2 linked regions of the Methylorubrum populi genome follow. The protein of the gene in region 2 interacts with the protein of the main gene of each other region in a pairwise test. Links are inferred from orthologs where the notes say so. Each region holds a gene or a part of one and is shown on either strand. Other genes may lie near its edges.

What was found.
Region 1: the proteins of grpE (region 2) and MPPM_RS19290 interact in binary tests that used the Escherichia coli proteins (3 or more experiments, as listed by UniProt). The link is inferred for Methylorubrum populi from one-to-one orthologs.

What each region holds. Positions count from the first base shown.
Region 1 is NZ_AP014809.1:4,143,325-4,150,064, forward strand. What follows is about bases 1,124-4,064. They hold MPPM_RS19290 (Nramp family divalent metal transporter), read left to right. Parts: upstream 1,124-1,897; coding sequence 1,898-3,232; downstream 3,233-4,064. Other genes in these bases: mntR (manganese-binding transcriptional regulator MntR), read right to left, coding at 1,124-1,485; MPPM_RS19295 (LysR family transcriptional regulator), read right to left, coding at 3,243-4,064. Also shown: MPPM_RS29365 (hypothetical protein), read left to right, coding at 47-259; MPPM_RS19275 (hypothetical protein), read right to left, coding at 304-507; MPPM_RS19280 (hypothetical protein), read right to left, coding at 666-974; more of mntR, read right to left, coding at 1,018-1,123; more of MPPM_RS19295, read right to left, coding at 4,065-4,136; MPPM_RS19300 (SLC13 family permease), read left to right, coding at 4,311-5,636; sdhC (succinate dehydrogenase, cytochrome b556 subunit), read left to right, coding at 5,777-6,178; sdhD (succinate dehydrogenase, hydrophobic membrane anchor protein), read left to right, coding at 6,190-6,609; sdhA (succinate dehydrogenase flavoprotein subunit), read left to right, coding at 6,642-6,740. UniProt on the Escherichia coli protein: H(+)-stimulated, divalent metal cation uptake system. Involved in manganese and iron uptake. Can also transport cadmium, cobalt, zinc and to a lesser extent nickel and copper. Involved in response to reactive oxygen.
Region 2 is NZ_AP014809.1:423,982-431,313, forward strand. What follows is about bases 4,584-7,332. They hold grpE (nucleotide exchange factor GrpE), read left to right. Parts: upstream 4,584-5,531; coding sequence 5,532-6,134; downstream 6,135-7,332. Other genes in these bases: MPPM_RS01925 ([protein-PII] uridylyltransferase), read left to right, coding at 4,584-5,439; MPPM_RS01935 (prephenate dehydratase), read right to left, coding at 6,201-7,058; MPPM_RS01940 (3-deoxy-manno-octulosonate cytidylyltransferase), read right to left, coding at 7,073-7,332. Also shown: MPPM_RS01910 (ABC transporter permease), read right to left, coding at 1-816; MPPM_RS01915 (LysE family translocator), read right to left, coding at 877-1,509; MPPM_RS01920 (aliphatic sulfonate ABC transporter substrate-binding protein), read right to left, coding at 1,518-2,492; more of MPPM_RS01925, read left to right, coding at 2,617-4,583. UniProt on the Escherichia coli protein: Participates actively in the response to hyperosmotic and heat shock by preventing the aggregation of stress-denatured proteins, in association with DnaK and GrpE. It is the nucleotide exchange factor for DnaK and may function as a thermosensor.

The DNA.
Region 1 (6,740 bases), 3.7 Mb from region 2 along the record:
TCGGCGGCCGGCTGCCCTATGCTGAGAGCCCCAACAGGAGAACGCCATGCACTATACCGTTCATTGGACCGCGCCTTCAGGCCCTTCGAGGGAGCCGCACGCGCTCGGAGCGAGGGCCGCCGAGCGGGCCATGACCTTCGCAAGCATGGGCGCCTCGGACGTCTACGTGGAGACCACCGACGGACGGGTGTTCCGGGCGCCGGCCCAGATGGCCGCCCTGGTTCAGTACGCCCAGACCGCCGACGCCGACCAGGTCTGACCCCGCAAGTTCGGGCCGTCCGGCCCGTCTGTGCGGCGGCGGGATCAGGAGCCGACGAGCTGCCACTCGAATACGAGTTGGCGCAGCCGCGCCTGGGCGGCGCGGCGAGCCTCGTCGAAGGTTCCGTAGCTCTGCGGGCCGTAGCGCCGGGGCGCGCCCTTCTCGACGATGGAGCAGACGAAGCGACCGGGACGCCGCCAGCACGGGCGCACGTCGATGGAGTAGGGGTGGTCGTTCCGGTCAGGCATCCGGACATCGTGCCATGCCCCTCGACCTCCACCAAGGCGCGGCGGCACCGTGAACGGCTCACATTTGCTTGCGGCCGGCTGCCTGCCGCCGATCCTCGGGCGCCTCCCCGGGCCCGCGGCGGACGGGCAGCGGACGGGCGGCCTTCAGGCCTCGTCCCTCAAGCCTCGTCCTCGGCCTGCGAGGGGCGCAGGGAGCGCTCGATCGTCTCCAGAACGGTCTTGGCGAGCGCCGCGTCCGGATCGTCTCGGAACAGCACGTCACGCAGCATGGCGAGGTAGCCCTCGAGGCGCTCGTCGTAATGGTCGGAATCGATCGAACGCAGCACGCTTGCCAGGAAGCCCACCGCCATCTGGTGGGCCACCTGCTTGGCGCCGAGTTCGGCGAGCCCCTCGGCGAGGTTCGTCACCGCCGCATCGTGGCGCGCACTGACGGCGGCGAGCGCGGCGAGTTGCTGGGTCTGGTCCATCGGTATCGGGTCCTCGGAACGCGCCTGCGGTCGGAATCGCCGCTCACGACTTCGCGTCGGCGAAGCGGCGGAACGCCTCCAGCGTCTCGGCGCTCACATGGTGCTCGATGCCCTCCGCGTCGCGCCGCGCCGTCTCGGCACTGACGCCCACGGCGCGCAGGAAGCGCTCGACGATGCGGTGACGCTCCCGCGACTGCTCGGCCAGGGCCTGCCCGGCCGCGGTGAGAAACACGCCGCGATAGGGCCGCTGCTGCACGAGGCCGTCCTCGGCGAGGCGCTTGAGCATCTTGGCGACCGTCGGCTGGGCCACGCCGAGGCGGGCGGCGATGTCGACCTGCCGCGCCTCGCCACCATCGCCGATCAGGTCGGCGATCAGCTCGACGTAATCCTCCACGAGTTCGAGACGGCGCGCCTCGCGGGCCTGACGGAAGCTCTCGACATGGACCTCCGCATCGACGAGCGGCGCGTCCGCGCCCGCACGGTGCGATTCCGGTGCCGGCTTCTGCCTCATCTCTCGCCCCATATCTCGCGACGCGTCCTGCATGAGGCGGCGGGCTCCTCCGTTCCCGGGCGCGGCCCGGCTGGCCCGCGCCCCACCTGATCGACATGGTTCACGAAACACGCGCCGCACGGGCGACGCGCCACGGATCACGCTGCGGCGCCGGCGGGCGATCCGCCGGGTGTCGCGGGTCGTTCGTGGCGACCTGTTTAACCTATGCGCACCGCGCGCGGGAACCCGGTCCCGGATCCTCTTGATCACAGCTTCGGCACAGCTTTATAGCTAAAGCTATAAGACTGTATCGTCCCGACCGGCGCGGGGGAGCGGGCGCACCTCCCGCGCCGCGCCGTCCCGTCGGCCCTCCTGGGGGAGCGGCGGACCGGAGCCGGGGGAAACGGGCACCTCGATGCGAATGGAAGCGGTGATGGATCAGGTTCGGCCGGCCCCGCCCGGACAAGCCTCCGCGGAGCCGAGCCTCGGCGCGCTCAACGCCAGCGTGCCGGTGCGGGCGGGCGGATCCTGGCTGTGGCGGCTCTTCGCCTTCCTCGGGCCAGGCTACATGATCTCGGTCGGCTACATGGACCCGGGCAACTGGGCCACCGACATCGCCGGCGGCGCCCAGTTCGGCTACACCCTGCTCTCCGTCATCCTGCTCTCGAACCTGATGGCGATCGTGCTGCAGGCACTCGCCGCACGGCTCGGCATCGCCACCGGCCTCGACCTCGCCCAGGCCTGCCGCGAGCGCACCTCGCGGCCCGTCAGCATCGCCCTGTGGCTGATCTGCGAGGCGGCGATCATCGCCTGCGACCTCGCCGAGGTGATCGGCACGGCGATCGCCCTCAAGCTGCTGTTCGGCATCCCGCTGACGCTGGGCGCCATCATCACCGCGCTCGACGTGTTCGTGGTGCTGCTGCTCCTGCGCCGGGGATTCCGGGCGCTGGAGGCCTTCGTGATCGGCCTCCTGACGATCATCTTCGTCTGCTTCGGCCTGCAGATCGCGATGGCCGCGCCGCCGATCCAGGCGGTGCTCGGCGGCTTCGTGCCCTCGCGGGAGATCGTGACCAACCCGGCCGCGCTCTACATCGCCATCGGCATCATCGGCGCCACCGTGATGCCGCACAACCTCTACCTCCACTCCTCGATCGTGCAGACGCGGGCCTATCCCCGCACCGACGAGGGCCGCCGCGAGGCGCTGCGCTTCGCCGTCACCGATTCAACCGTGGCGCTGATGCTGGCGCTGTTCGTCAACGCCGCGATCCTGATCATGGCCGCGTCCGTGTTCCACGCGGGCGGGCGCACCGATGTCGAGGAGATCGAGCAGGCCTACGAGCTGCTCTCGCCGCTGCTCGGCGTCGGCCTCGCCTCGACCCTGTTCGCCGTGGCGCTGCTGGCGTCGGGCCTCAACTCGACGGTGACGGCGACGCTCGCCGGCCAGATCGTGATGGAGGGCTTCCTGCGGCTGCGCCTGCCGCCCTTCGCCCGGCGGCTGGTGACGCGGGGCATCGCCATCGTGCCGGTGGTGATCGTCACCGCCCTCTACGGCGAGCAGGGCACGGCCCGGCTCCTCGTGCTGAGCCAGGTCGTGCTCTCGATGCAGCTGCCCTTCGCAGTGATCCCGCTGGTGCACTTCGTCTCGGACCGGCGGCTGATGGGCGCCTTCGTGATCCCGGGCTGGCTGAAGGGGCTGTCCTGGGTGATCGCCGCCATCATCGTGACCCTGAACGTGAAGCTGTTGATCGACACGCTCACCGGCGCCTGACGGCCGCGCCTCATGCCTCGGCGGCGCGCAGATGCGTCACGAAATCCTGCGCGAAGGGCGGCAGGCCCGCGAGATCGCGCAGGCAGAGCTTGAGGTCGCGTGCGGCCCAAGAATCTTCCAGCGGCACGAGGGCGATCGCCATCGTCCGCCATGCCCGCCGCGCCGTGGTCTCCGGCACGATGCCGAGGCCGACGCCGCACTCCACGAGGCGGCAGACCGCGTCGAAGCTGCGCAGCTGCACCCGCAGCCGCATCGGCCGGCCGATGCGGGAGGCCTTCTCGGCGAGGAAGCGGGTCAGCGCGCTTGGCCGGTCGAGGCCGACGAGGTCGTGCTCCAGCACCTCGGCGAAGCCGACGCTCTTGCGGCGGGCCAGCGCGTGGCCGGTCGCGACCACCACGACGAAGCGGTCGTGGCGGAAGGGGAAGGTCTGGAGCGTGCCGGTATCGACGGTGCCCGCGACGATGCCGAGATCGGCCGCCCCATCGGCCACCATGCCGACGATCTCGTCGGAGGTGCGCTCCTCGATATCGACGCTGATCCCGGTGTGGAGCGCCAGATAGGCGGAGAGCGCCTCGGGCAGGAATTCGGTGAGCGCGTTGGTGTTCGACAGGACCCGGATCTGCCCGACGGCGCCGCCGGCAAACACGGACAGGTCGCCCTGAAGCCGCTCGATCTGGCCCAGAATCTCGCGGGCATGGGCCAGCAGGGCGCGGCCGGCGGGCGTCGGCGTCACCCCCTGGCGCCCGCGCAGCAGCAGCGCGGCGCCGAGCGACTCCTCCATTGCCCGCACCCTTGCCGAGGCGGCGGCGAGCGCAAGGTTCGCCCGCTCCGCCCCGTGGGTGATCGAGCCCGCCTCGACGATGTGGCGGAACAGGTTCAGATCGACGAGATCGAAGCGCATCATGGGGTGAGCCCGATTTCGAACCTCAGGTACGTGCTTTCGCGCGCCGTGGAGCCAGAGCCGGCCGCACAGCCTATCACGCCCTCGTGAGCACGGCACCAGCCTTCGCCAACGGCGAAGGCACCCACCACCAAAGCCGAATTGCGAACCGTTCCAATTCGCGTTTGAAGCGCGCCCATGGGAGCCGCAGCCGCCAGCATCATCGGGGGACAGGGCACGGTCGTCGCGGCCGGGGGCCTGCTCGTGCTGTGCATGGGGCTGTGGGCGACCGGCCTCGTCGCCGAGATCGTCACGGCGCTGATGTTCTTCGCGCTCGCCATGCTGCTCAAGCTCGCGCCGGCGCAGACGGTCTTTTCGGGATTTGCCTCCTCCGCCTTCTGGCTGGTGACGGGGGGCATGGTGGTCGGGCTCGCCATGAACCGCACCGGCCTGGGCGACCGGCTGGCGCGCGCGCTGGCCGTCCGGCTGCCGGCCTCCTATCCCGGCTTCGTCGCTGGGCTCGTCGCCTTCTCCTTCGCCCTCGCCTTCGTGATGCCGTCCAATCTCGGGCGCATCGCCCTGATGGTGCCGGTGGTGATCGCGCTCTGCGACGCCTTCGGGCTGGAGGCCGGGCGTCCGGGCCGGACGGGGGCCTTGCTCGCCTTCGGCGTGGCGACGCCGATGCTCTCGGCGGCGATCCTGCCCGCCAACGTGCCGAACCTCGTCATGGCCGGCACCGCCGAGACGCTGTTCGGGATCCATCTCAACTATCTGCCCTATCTCTTTCTGCACGCCCCCGTTCTGGGCTTCGTGAAGGGCGCGATCCTCGTCGCCTGCACGGTGCTGATCTTCCCCGACCGTCTCGACGGGAAGCGGCCCGAGCTGGCCCCGCTGCCGCCGCCCTCGGGCGCAGAGCGGCGCCTCTCGGTGATCCTCGCGGTGATGCTGGCGCTCTGGCTCACCGACGGCTGGCACGGCATCCCGCCCGCCTGGATCGGCCTCGCCGCGGCGGTGATCTGCCTGCTGCCGCGCATCGGCGTCCTGTCGTCCCAGAGTTTCGGTGAGATCCCGCTGCGGACCTGCTTCTACGTCGCCGCCCTGTTCGGGCTGACGGCGGTAGTCAACGAGACCGGGCTCGGCGCCGATCTCGGCCACGCGCTCCTCTCGGTCGCCCCGCTGGAGCCCGGCGCGCCAGCCAAGAACTTCGCGACGCTCACCGGCCTGTCGATCGGCTTCCTGTTCACCGCCACCGCCAACGGCGCGCCCGCCCTCTATACGGCGCTGGCGGAGGAGTTTTCCCGCGCCAGCGGCTTCGATCTCATGAGCGTGCTGATGGTGCAGGTCGTCGGCTACTCGACCCTGTTCCTGCCCTATCAGGCGCCGCCCATCATCATGACGATGGATCTCGGACGCCTGTCGCTCGCCGACGCGACGAAGCTGACACTCGCCACGGGCGTCGCGTCGCTCCTCGTCGCGACCCCGCTCGCCTATCTCTGGTTTCGGTTGATCGGGCGGCTCGCGTGAGGAGAGCCCGTGAGACAGATCCGCGCGATCGTCAGCTTGACCAATGCTGCACTGCAGCACCGCCATTGCCGGCTGGAGCCCGCCGCCCTAACCCTTCCCTGGAATTTATCCAGTCTTCGACGCGAGGATCGTGAGCCGCGATGAACCCTACCGTCAGACCCACGGTCGCCCAGCCGCTCTCGCCCCATCTCCAGATCTACCGCTGGACCTGGACCATGGCGATGTCGGTGTTCCACCGCATCACCGGCACGGCGCTCTACGGCGGCACCTTCCTCGTCGCGGTCTGGCTGGTAGCGCTCGCCTCCGGTCCGCGCGCCTACGATACGGTGGCGTGGTTCTTCGGCTCGCTGATCGGGCGCGCCATCCTGTTCGCCTACACCTGGGTGCTGATGCACCACATGCTCGGCGGCCTCCGCCACTTCATCTGGGATGCCGGCTACGGCTTCGACCGTGACCGGCGCCTCGGGCTCGCCCGCGCGACGCTGATCGGCTCCATCACCCTGACCGTCGTGATCTGGGCGGTCGCCCTGCTCGTGCGCTGAGAGGCTCACCCATGTCCCAGGTCGACAACCGCCAGAACACCGCGCTCTCGATGCGCACGCCCCGCGCCCGGGTGAAGGGCCTTGGCGCTTCGGGCCACGGCGCCGGCCATTTCTGGCTGCAGCGCCTGACCGGCGCCTCGAACGCGCTGCTGATGCTCGCCTTCGTCGTGATCATCGCGCTGATGGCCGGGCGGACCTATCCGCAGGCGGTCGCGCTGGTGTCGCACCCGCTCGTTGCAATCATCCTGATCCTCGCCGTGGTGTCGGTGACGATCCACATGCGTCTCGGGATGCAGACCGTGATCGAGGACTACGTGCACAGCCACGGCCTCAAGTTCGCGGCGCTCATCGCCAACACCTTCTACGCGGTCGCGGTGGCCGCCGCCTGCCTCTACGCGATCATCCGCGTGAGCCTGGGCGGCCTCGCCTGATCGCCGGCACGGAAACCGAGGATTCATCGCTCATGGCTTCCAACGGAACGAGCGGCGGCGCACCCGCCTATTCCATCATCGACCACACCTTCGACGTGGTGATCGTCGGCGCCGGCGGCGCGGGCCTGCGC
Region 2 (7,332 bases):
CTGCCAGCGCGCCAGCGGGCTGGTGAGCGCGACGAGCACGGCATCGGCCGCCTTGCCGACGACGGCGAAGCTGATGATCGCCGCCAAGATCTGGTCGGGCTTGCTGAATTGCTGGCCGTCGAGGAGCAGGTAGCCGAGCCCCTCGGAGGCGCCCATCAGCTCGGCGGCCACCACGAACAGGAAGCCGAGTCCGAGCCCGGTGCGGAGCGCCGTCAGGGTCGCCGGCAGCACGGCGGGCAGGAGGATACGCCGGGCCAGCGCCAGCTTCGACAGGCGGAAGATGCGGCCCACCTCCACCAGCTTGCGATCGACCGAGGCGATCGCGCCGGCCACGCCGATATAGACGGGGAAGAACACGCCGACGGCGATCAGGGCGACCTTCGGGGTCTCCAGGATGCCGAACCAGAGGATGAACAGCGGCACCCAGGCGAGAGAGGGCACGGCACGCAGGGCCTGGAGGCTCGGATCGACCAGCCAGCGCAAGAACGGCAGCGTCGCGGTGAGCGCGCCCGCGAGGATGCCGGCGCCCGCCCCGAAGGCGAAGCCGAGGCCGACGCGGATCAGGGTCGCCTCGACATGGGTCCAGAGTTCGCCCGAGGCGGCGAGAGCCCAGAGCGCGGCGCCGATCCGGCTCGGCGGCGGCAGCAGGCGCCCGGAGGCGAGCCCCGTCGCGACGGCGATCTCCCAGCCGAGCGCGAGGGCGAGCGGCAGCAGCAGGCCGAGCGCCAGCCTCGCGCCGCCGCCGAGACCGGTGGTCCGACGCGCGGGAGCGGCCTTCGCCTCGGCGTCTTCGGAGAGGACGGAGGTGACGCTCATGCGGAAGGGTCGCGCCGGATCTGCATCGTGTTCTCGGAAAAGTCCCCCCGAACCGGCGGTTCAGCCACGCGCATCGGTCGCCGCGCGGACAGCAAGCGCCGCCAGCACGGTCCCCATGAACCAGCGCTGCGCGCGGCGCCAGACGGGCCGTTCGGCGAGGAAGGCGGCGACGGAACCGGCCGCCAGTACGATCGCCGCATTCACCGCCAGGCTCACCGCGATCTGGACGAGGCCGAGGGCGAGGGACTGGGTCAGCACGGCGCCGGCCGCCGGCTCGATGAATTGCGGCAGCAGAGAGAGGTACATTACCGCGATCTTCGGATTCAGCAGGTTCGTCAGGAAGCCCATGGCGAAGAGCCGCCCAGGCCCGTCGGGCGGCAGCGGGCGCGTATCGAAGGGCGAGTGCCCGTTCGGCCTCAGCGCCTGCCATGCCAGGAAGAGGAGATAGGCGGCGCCGGCCAGGCGCAGGGCGTCGTAGGCGAAGGGCACCGCCACGAGGAGGGCGGTGATGCCGAAGGCCGCGCAGAGCAGGTAGACGAGGAAGCCCGCCGCCACGCCCGTCAGCGATACCAGCCCGGCCGCCCGTCCCTGCGCCACCGTGCGCGAGACGAGGTAGGCCATGTTCGGGCCGGGCGTCAGCACCATCCCGAGGGAGACGAGGGCGAAGGCGGCGAGGTGCGCGGCGTCCGGCATCGGCCGCCTCAGCGGCCCGGTGCCGGGTTGAACTGCGGATCGATCAGGCCGTCCACCGCCGCCGCCACGTCGGTGGAAGCGGGAATGACGCCCGCCTGCTGCAGCGCGAGGCCGGCGGCGCGGATGCTCTCGGCCTGGGCCGGGCCGATAGCGGGCTGGCTCAGATCCGTGCGCTCGATCTGCTTGGCGATCACCGCCTCGGGCAGCTTGGTGGCGGAGACGAGTGCGCTCTTCAGGGCTTCCGGGTTGGCGAGGGCATAGGCGCGGGCCTGCTCGTAGGCGGCGATCACGACCTTGACGAGGTCGGGATGCGCCTTGGCGAAGTCCTCGCGCACGTCGAGCACGCCCCAGGTGTTGGCGGCAGCGTCCCGATAGAACAGCACGTCGTCGCTCTCGATCTCGGCAGCGGCCATCATCGGGTCGAGACCGGCCCAGGCATCGACGTCGCCGCGGTCGAGCGCCGTGCGTCCGTCGGCGTGCTGGAGCAGAACGAGCTTGGCGTCCTTCTCGGTCAGCCCGGCGCTCTGAAGCGCGCGGATGAGGAAGATGTGCGGATCGGTGCCGCGGGTGACCGCGATGCGCTTGCCCTTGAGGTCGGCGGGCTTGGTGATCCCGGTCTCCTTGCGCGTGACCAGCGCGGTCCATTCCGGCCGGGAATAGGCGTAGACGACCTTGACCGGATTGCCGTTGATGCGCGCCAGAAGCGCCGCTGCGCCGGCGGAGGAGCCGAAATCGATGGCGCTGCCGTTGAGGAATTCGAGCGCCTTGTTGGAGCCGAGCGACTGGACCCATCGCACCTTGATGCCGCGGGCTTTCAGCGCCTCCTCCAGGAACCCCTTCTCCTTCAGGACGAGGCTGACCGGGTTATAGGTCGCCCAGTCGAGCCGGATCTCCGAGACGTCGGCCGCGCGCAGGTCCGAACCGGCCGTCAGCAGCCCGAGGAATCCGACGAAAGCGGACAGGACGTGGCGGCGTCGGATCATATGGCTGGCTCCCTCGTCGGTCCGGCTTGCTGCCTGGATCCTTCCGATGGCTAAAACAGTCACGTTCGTTTCGTCAAACAAAAAATTCGCCGAAGAGAACAGCCGGGTCGGCTGCAACCGGCCGATGCCGCAGCCCGCTTTACATGCTAACGGAACGGCCATGTTCGACCCCGTTCCCGTCCTCGAAAAAGTCGTCGCCTCCCTCGACCGCGAGGCGCGCGAACCCACCAAGCTGCGCGGGCTTCTCGTGCCCGAGTTGCGCAAGGTGATCGAGGCCGGGCACCGGGAGGCCGAGCGTCTCCTGTTGAAGGAGCGGGACGGGATCGCCTGCGCGCAGCGGCTGAGCCGCCTCACCGACGCGGTGGTGCGGGCAATCTACGATGCCGTGGTCTGGCGTCTCTATCCCAACGACAATCCATCCACGGGCGAGCAGCTGGCGATCATCGCCACCGGCGGCTACGGGCGGGGCACGATGGCGCCGGGCTCGGACATCGATCTGCTATTCCTGCTGCCCTACAAGCAGACGGCATGGTCGGAGAGCGTCGTCGAGGCGATGCTCTACGTGCTCTGGGACCTGAAGCTGAAGGTCGGCCACGCGACGCGCTCGGTGGAGGAGTGCCTGCGCGAGGGCCGCGCGGACATGACGATCCGCACCGCCCTGCTCGAATCCCGCTTCCTGTTCGGTTCACGCCACCTGTTCGAGGAGCTGGTCACGCGCTTCGATACGGAACTTGTGATCGGCTCGGCTTCCGAGTTCGTGGATGCCAAGCTGCGCGAGCGCGACGCCCGCGTCGCCAAGGCCGGCGCGTCGCGCTACCTCGTCGAGCCCAACGTCAAGGACGGCAAGGGCGGTCTGCGCGACCTCAACACCCTGTTCTGGATCGCGAAATACACCTACCGCGTGCGCGATCAGGTCGAGCTGGTCCATGCCGGGCTGTTCACGCCGGACGAGTACAAGCTTTTCGAACGCTGCGAGGAGTTCCTGTGGCGCGTGCGCTGCCACATCCATTTCGTGACCGGACGCGCCGAGGAGCGGCTGTCGTTCGGGCTTCAGCCCAAGATCGCCGAGCGGCTCGGCTTCGGCGCCCGCGGCGGCCTCTCGGGCGTCGAGCGCTTCATGAAAGCCTACTTCCTCATCGCCAAGGATGTCGGCGACCTGACCGCGATCGTGTGTGCGGAACTCGAAGCGCGCCACGCCAAGCGCACGCCGGTGCTCGACCGCTGGATCGGCCGCTTTCGCGACCGCTTCCGCGCGACCTCGATCGAGGCCGAGGATTTCTGGATCGACAATGGCAGGGTCAACATTCGCGGCGAGGACGCGTTCGAGCGTGATCCGGTCAACCTGATCCGCCTGTTCTGGCTGGCCGACCGGCACAACCTGCCGATCCATCCCGATGCGGCGCGGCTGGCCAACCGCTCGCTCCGCCTGATCACCCACGCGGTGCGCGTGGACGCGGAAGCCAACCGGCTCTTCCTCGACATCCTCACCTCGAAGAACGCCCCGGAGACGATCCTCCGCTCGATGAACGAGGCCGGCGTACTCGGCCGGTTCATTCCGGAATTCGGCCGCATCGTCGCGATGATGCAGTTCAACATGTACCATCACTACACGGTGGACGAGCATCTCCTGCGCTCGATCGGCGTGCTCGCCGCGATCGATTCCGGCCGCGTGCGCGAGGAGCATCCGCTGGCCTCGCGCCTCATCGACACGATCCACAACCGCCGCGCCCTCTACGTCGCGATCCTGCTGCACGACATCGCCAAGGGGCGGCCGGAGGATCACTCGATCGCCGGCGCGGCCATCGCCCGCAAGCTCGGGCCGCGCTTCGGCCTCAGCCAGGCGGAGACCGAGACGGTGTCCTGGCTGGTCGAGCATCACCTGCTCATGTCGATGACGGCGCAGAGCCGTGATCTCTCCGATCATAAGACCATCGAGAAATTCGCGAGCGAGGTGCAGAGCCTGGAGCGGCTGAAGCTGCTCGCGATCCTCACCGTCGCCGACATCAAGGCGGTCGGCCCCGGCGTGTGGACGGCCTGGAAGGGCACGCTGCTGCGCACCCTCTACGACGAGACCGAGGTCGTGCTCTCCGGCGGCCACTCGGAGATCGCCCGCACCGACCGGGTGCGGCTGATCCAGATGGCCCTGCGCGAGCAGCTCTCCGACTGGAATTCGGAGGTGTTCGATGCCTACGCCGCGCGCCACAACCAAGCGTACTGGCTGAAAGTCGACAGCACGCGCCACTACAAGAACGCCCGCTTCCTGCGTACCGTGATGGAGGAGGGCCGCACCAGCGCCACCACCTACGAGACCGATCCTGTCCGCGGCGTGACCGAGCTGACGGTCTACTCGCCGGACCATCCGCGCCTGCTGGCGATCATCACGGGCGCCTGCGCGACCACGGGCGGCAACATCGTCGATGCGCAGATTTTCACCACGACCGACGGCTTCGCCCTCGATTCGATCTTCATCTCCCGCGCCTTCGAGCGGGACGAGGACGAGCTCCGCCGGGCGGGGCGCATCGCCACCGCGATCGAGCGGGCGCTCAAGGGCGAGATCAAGATCGCCGAACTCGTCGCCGACAAGCACCCGAAGCAGCCGCCCAAGACCTTCCTCGTTCCGCCGGACGTGTCGATCGACAACGCCCTGTCGAGCCGCGAGACCGTGGTGGAAATCACCGGCCTCGACCGGCCGGGCCTGCTTTACGAACTGACGACGGCGCTGAACCGCCTGAGCCTCAACATCACCTCGGCGCATGTGGCGACTTTCGGCGAGCGGGCGGTGGACGTGTTCTACGTGACCGACCTCACCGGCACCCGCGTGATGCAGCCCGACCGGCTCGCGATGATCCGCGCCGCGGTAATGGAAGTGTTCGCCAGCGACGTCGCCGCGCTGCGCGCCGAAGGCCTCGACGCCCTGGTCGATTCGCCCCCGCCGCGGGAGTTGTAGGGGGCGATAGCGCGGCCTTCGCTTGATTTCGGGGATGGCCCGAATGATATCAGCCGCATCCCGGAACACTTCGAGACCCGATCGATCGCACGATGATGGCTGACGACATGGAGAATCAGGACCGGCACAACGGCGCCGAGGCGGAGGTGCCGCCGCAGGCCGCTTCCTCGACCGCGGGTGCGGATGCCGAGGCTCTGGCGGCCGCGATCGCCGAGCGCGACGAGTTCAAGGACCGGCTGCTGCGCACGCTGGCCGAGATGGAGAACCTGCGCCGCCGCACCGAGCGCGAGGTCGCGGATGCCCGCACCTACGCGGTGACGAGCTTCGCCCGCGACATGCTCAACGCCGCCGACAATATCCGCCGCGCGCTCGAAAGCGTGCCGGCCGATGCGCGGGCGAGCGCGGACGGCGCCTTCAAGGCTCTGATCGAGGGCATCGAGCTGACCGAACGGGATCTGGCCAAGACGCTGGAGCGCCACGGCGTGAAGGTGGTCGATCCGCAGGGGCAGCGCTTCGATCCGAACCGGCATCAGGCGATGTTCGAGGTGCCCAACACCGAGGTTCCGAACGGCACTGTCGTTCAGGTGGTCCAGACCGGCTACATCATCGGCGACCGGACCCTGCGCCCGGCCCTGGTCGGTGTCTCCAAGGGCGGCCCGAAGCCCGAGGCGAACAAGGCCGCCGATCCGGCGTGACGTCTCTGATAGATCGGTCAATGAAAAGGCCGGCGCCCCTGCGCCGGCCTTTTTCGTGGTCGTCCGCTACTCCGCGGCCTGCCGCGTCGTCTCGCGGAACGGATGGGCTGGATAGGTGCCGATGATGCGAAGTTCCTTCGAGAAGTAGCGCAGTTCCTCCAGGGCCCGGCGCAGGCCGTCATCCTCCGGATGGCCGTCGACCTCGGCATAGAACTGGGTCGCGGTGAACTGACCCTCGACCATGTAGCTCTCGAGCTTCGACATGTTGACGCCGTTGGTCGCGAAGCCGCCGAGCGCCTTGTAGAGCGCCGCCGGGATGTTGCGGACCCGGAAGATGAAGCTCGTCACTGTCGGGCCGTTGCCGGGCTCGATCTCGACGGGTTCGGGCGAGAACACCACGAAGCGGGTGGTGTTGTGCGCCTCGTCCTCGACGTCGCGCTCGAGGATGTCGAGGCCGTAGACCTCCGCCGCCATGGCCGGGGCGAGCGCCGCCCGCGTCGGATCCTGCGCCTCCGCCACCTCGCGAGCGGCACCGGCGGTGTCGCCGGCCACCACGGCCTTCAGGCCGAGGCGGCGGATGATCCGGCGGCACTGGCCGAGCGCGTGGACGTGGCTGTGCACGCTGGTCAGGCCTTCCGCGCCCACACCCGGCAGCACCATGAGCTGGAAGTGGATCGGCAGAAAGTGCTCGGCGATGATGTGCAGCCGCGAGGTCGGGATCAGGTGATGGATGTCGGCGACCCGGCCGGCGATCGAGTTCTCGATCGGGATCATCGCGAGGCCGGCCTTGCCCTCGTTCACCGCGGCGAAGGCGTCCTCGAAGGTGGCGCAGGGCAGCGCGGTCCAGCCGGGATAGGCCTGCGAGCAGATGATGTGCGAGTTGGCCCCGGGCTCACCCTGATAGGCAATGGTGCGGTCGGTCATTGTGCTTCGGTGGTTTAGTTGAGGCGGCGGACGGCGAGCAGAGTGCGGGCGCGCTCCAGGTCGGCCGGGGTGTCGACGCCGAGCGGCAGATCCTCGACGATCATGGCGTCGATGCGCATACCGGCCTCCAGCGCGCGCAGTTGCTCGAGCTTCTCGCGCCGTTCAAGCTCGCCCTGCGGCAGGGCGACGAACCGGGCGAGCGCCTTCCGGCGATAGGCGTAGAGGCCGATATGGTGGAACAGCGGCCCGTCGCCCCAGGGCGCGCGGGCGCGGG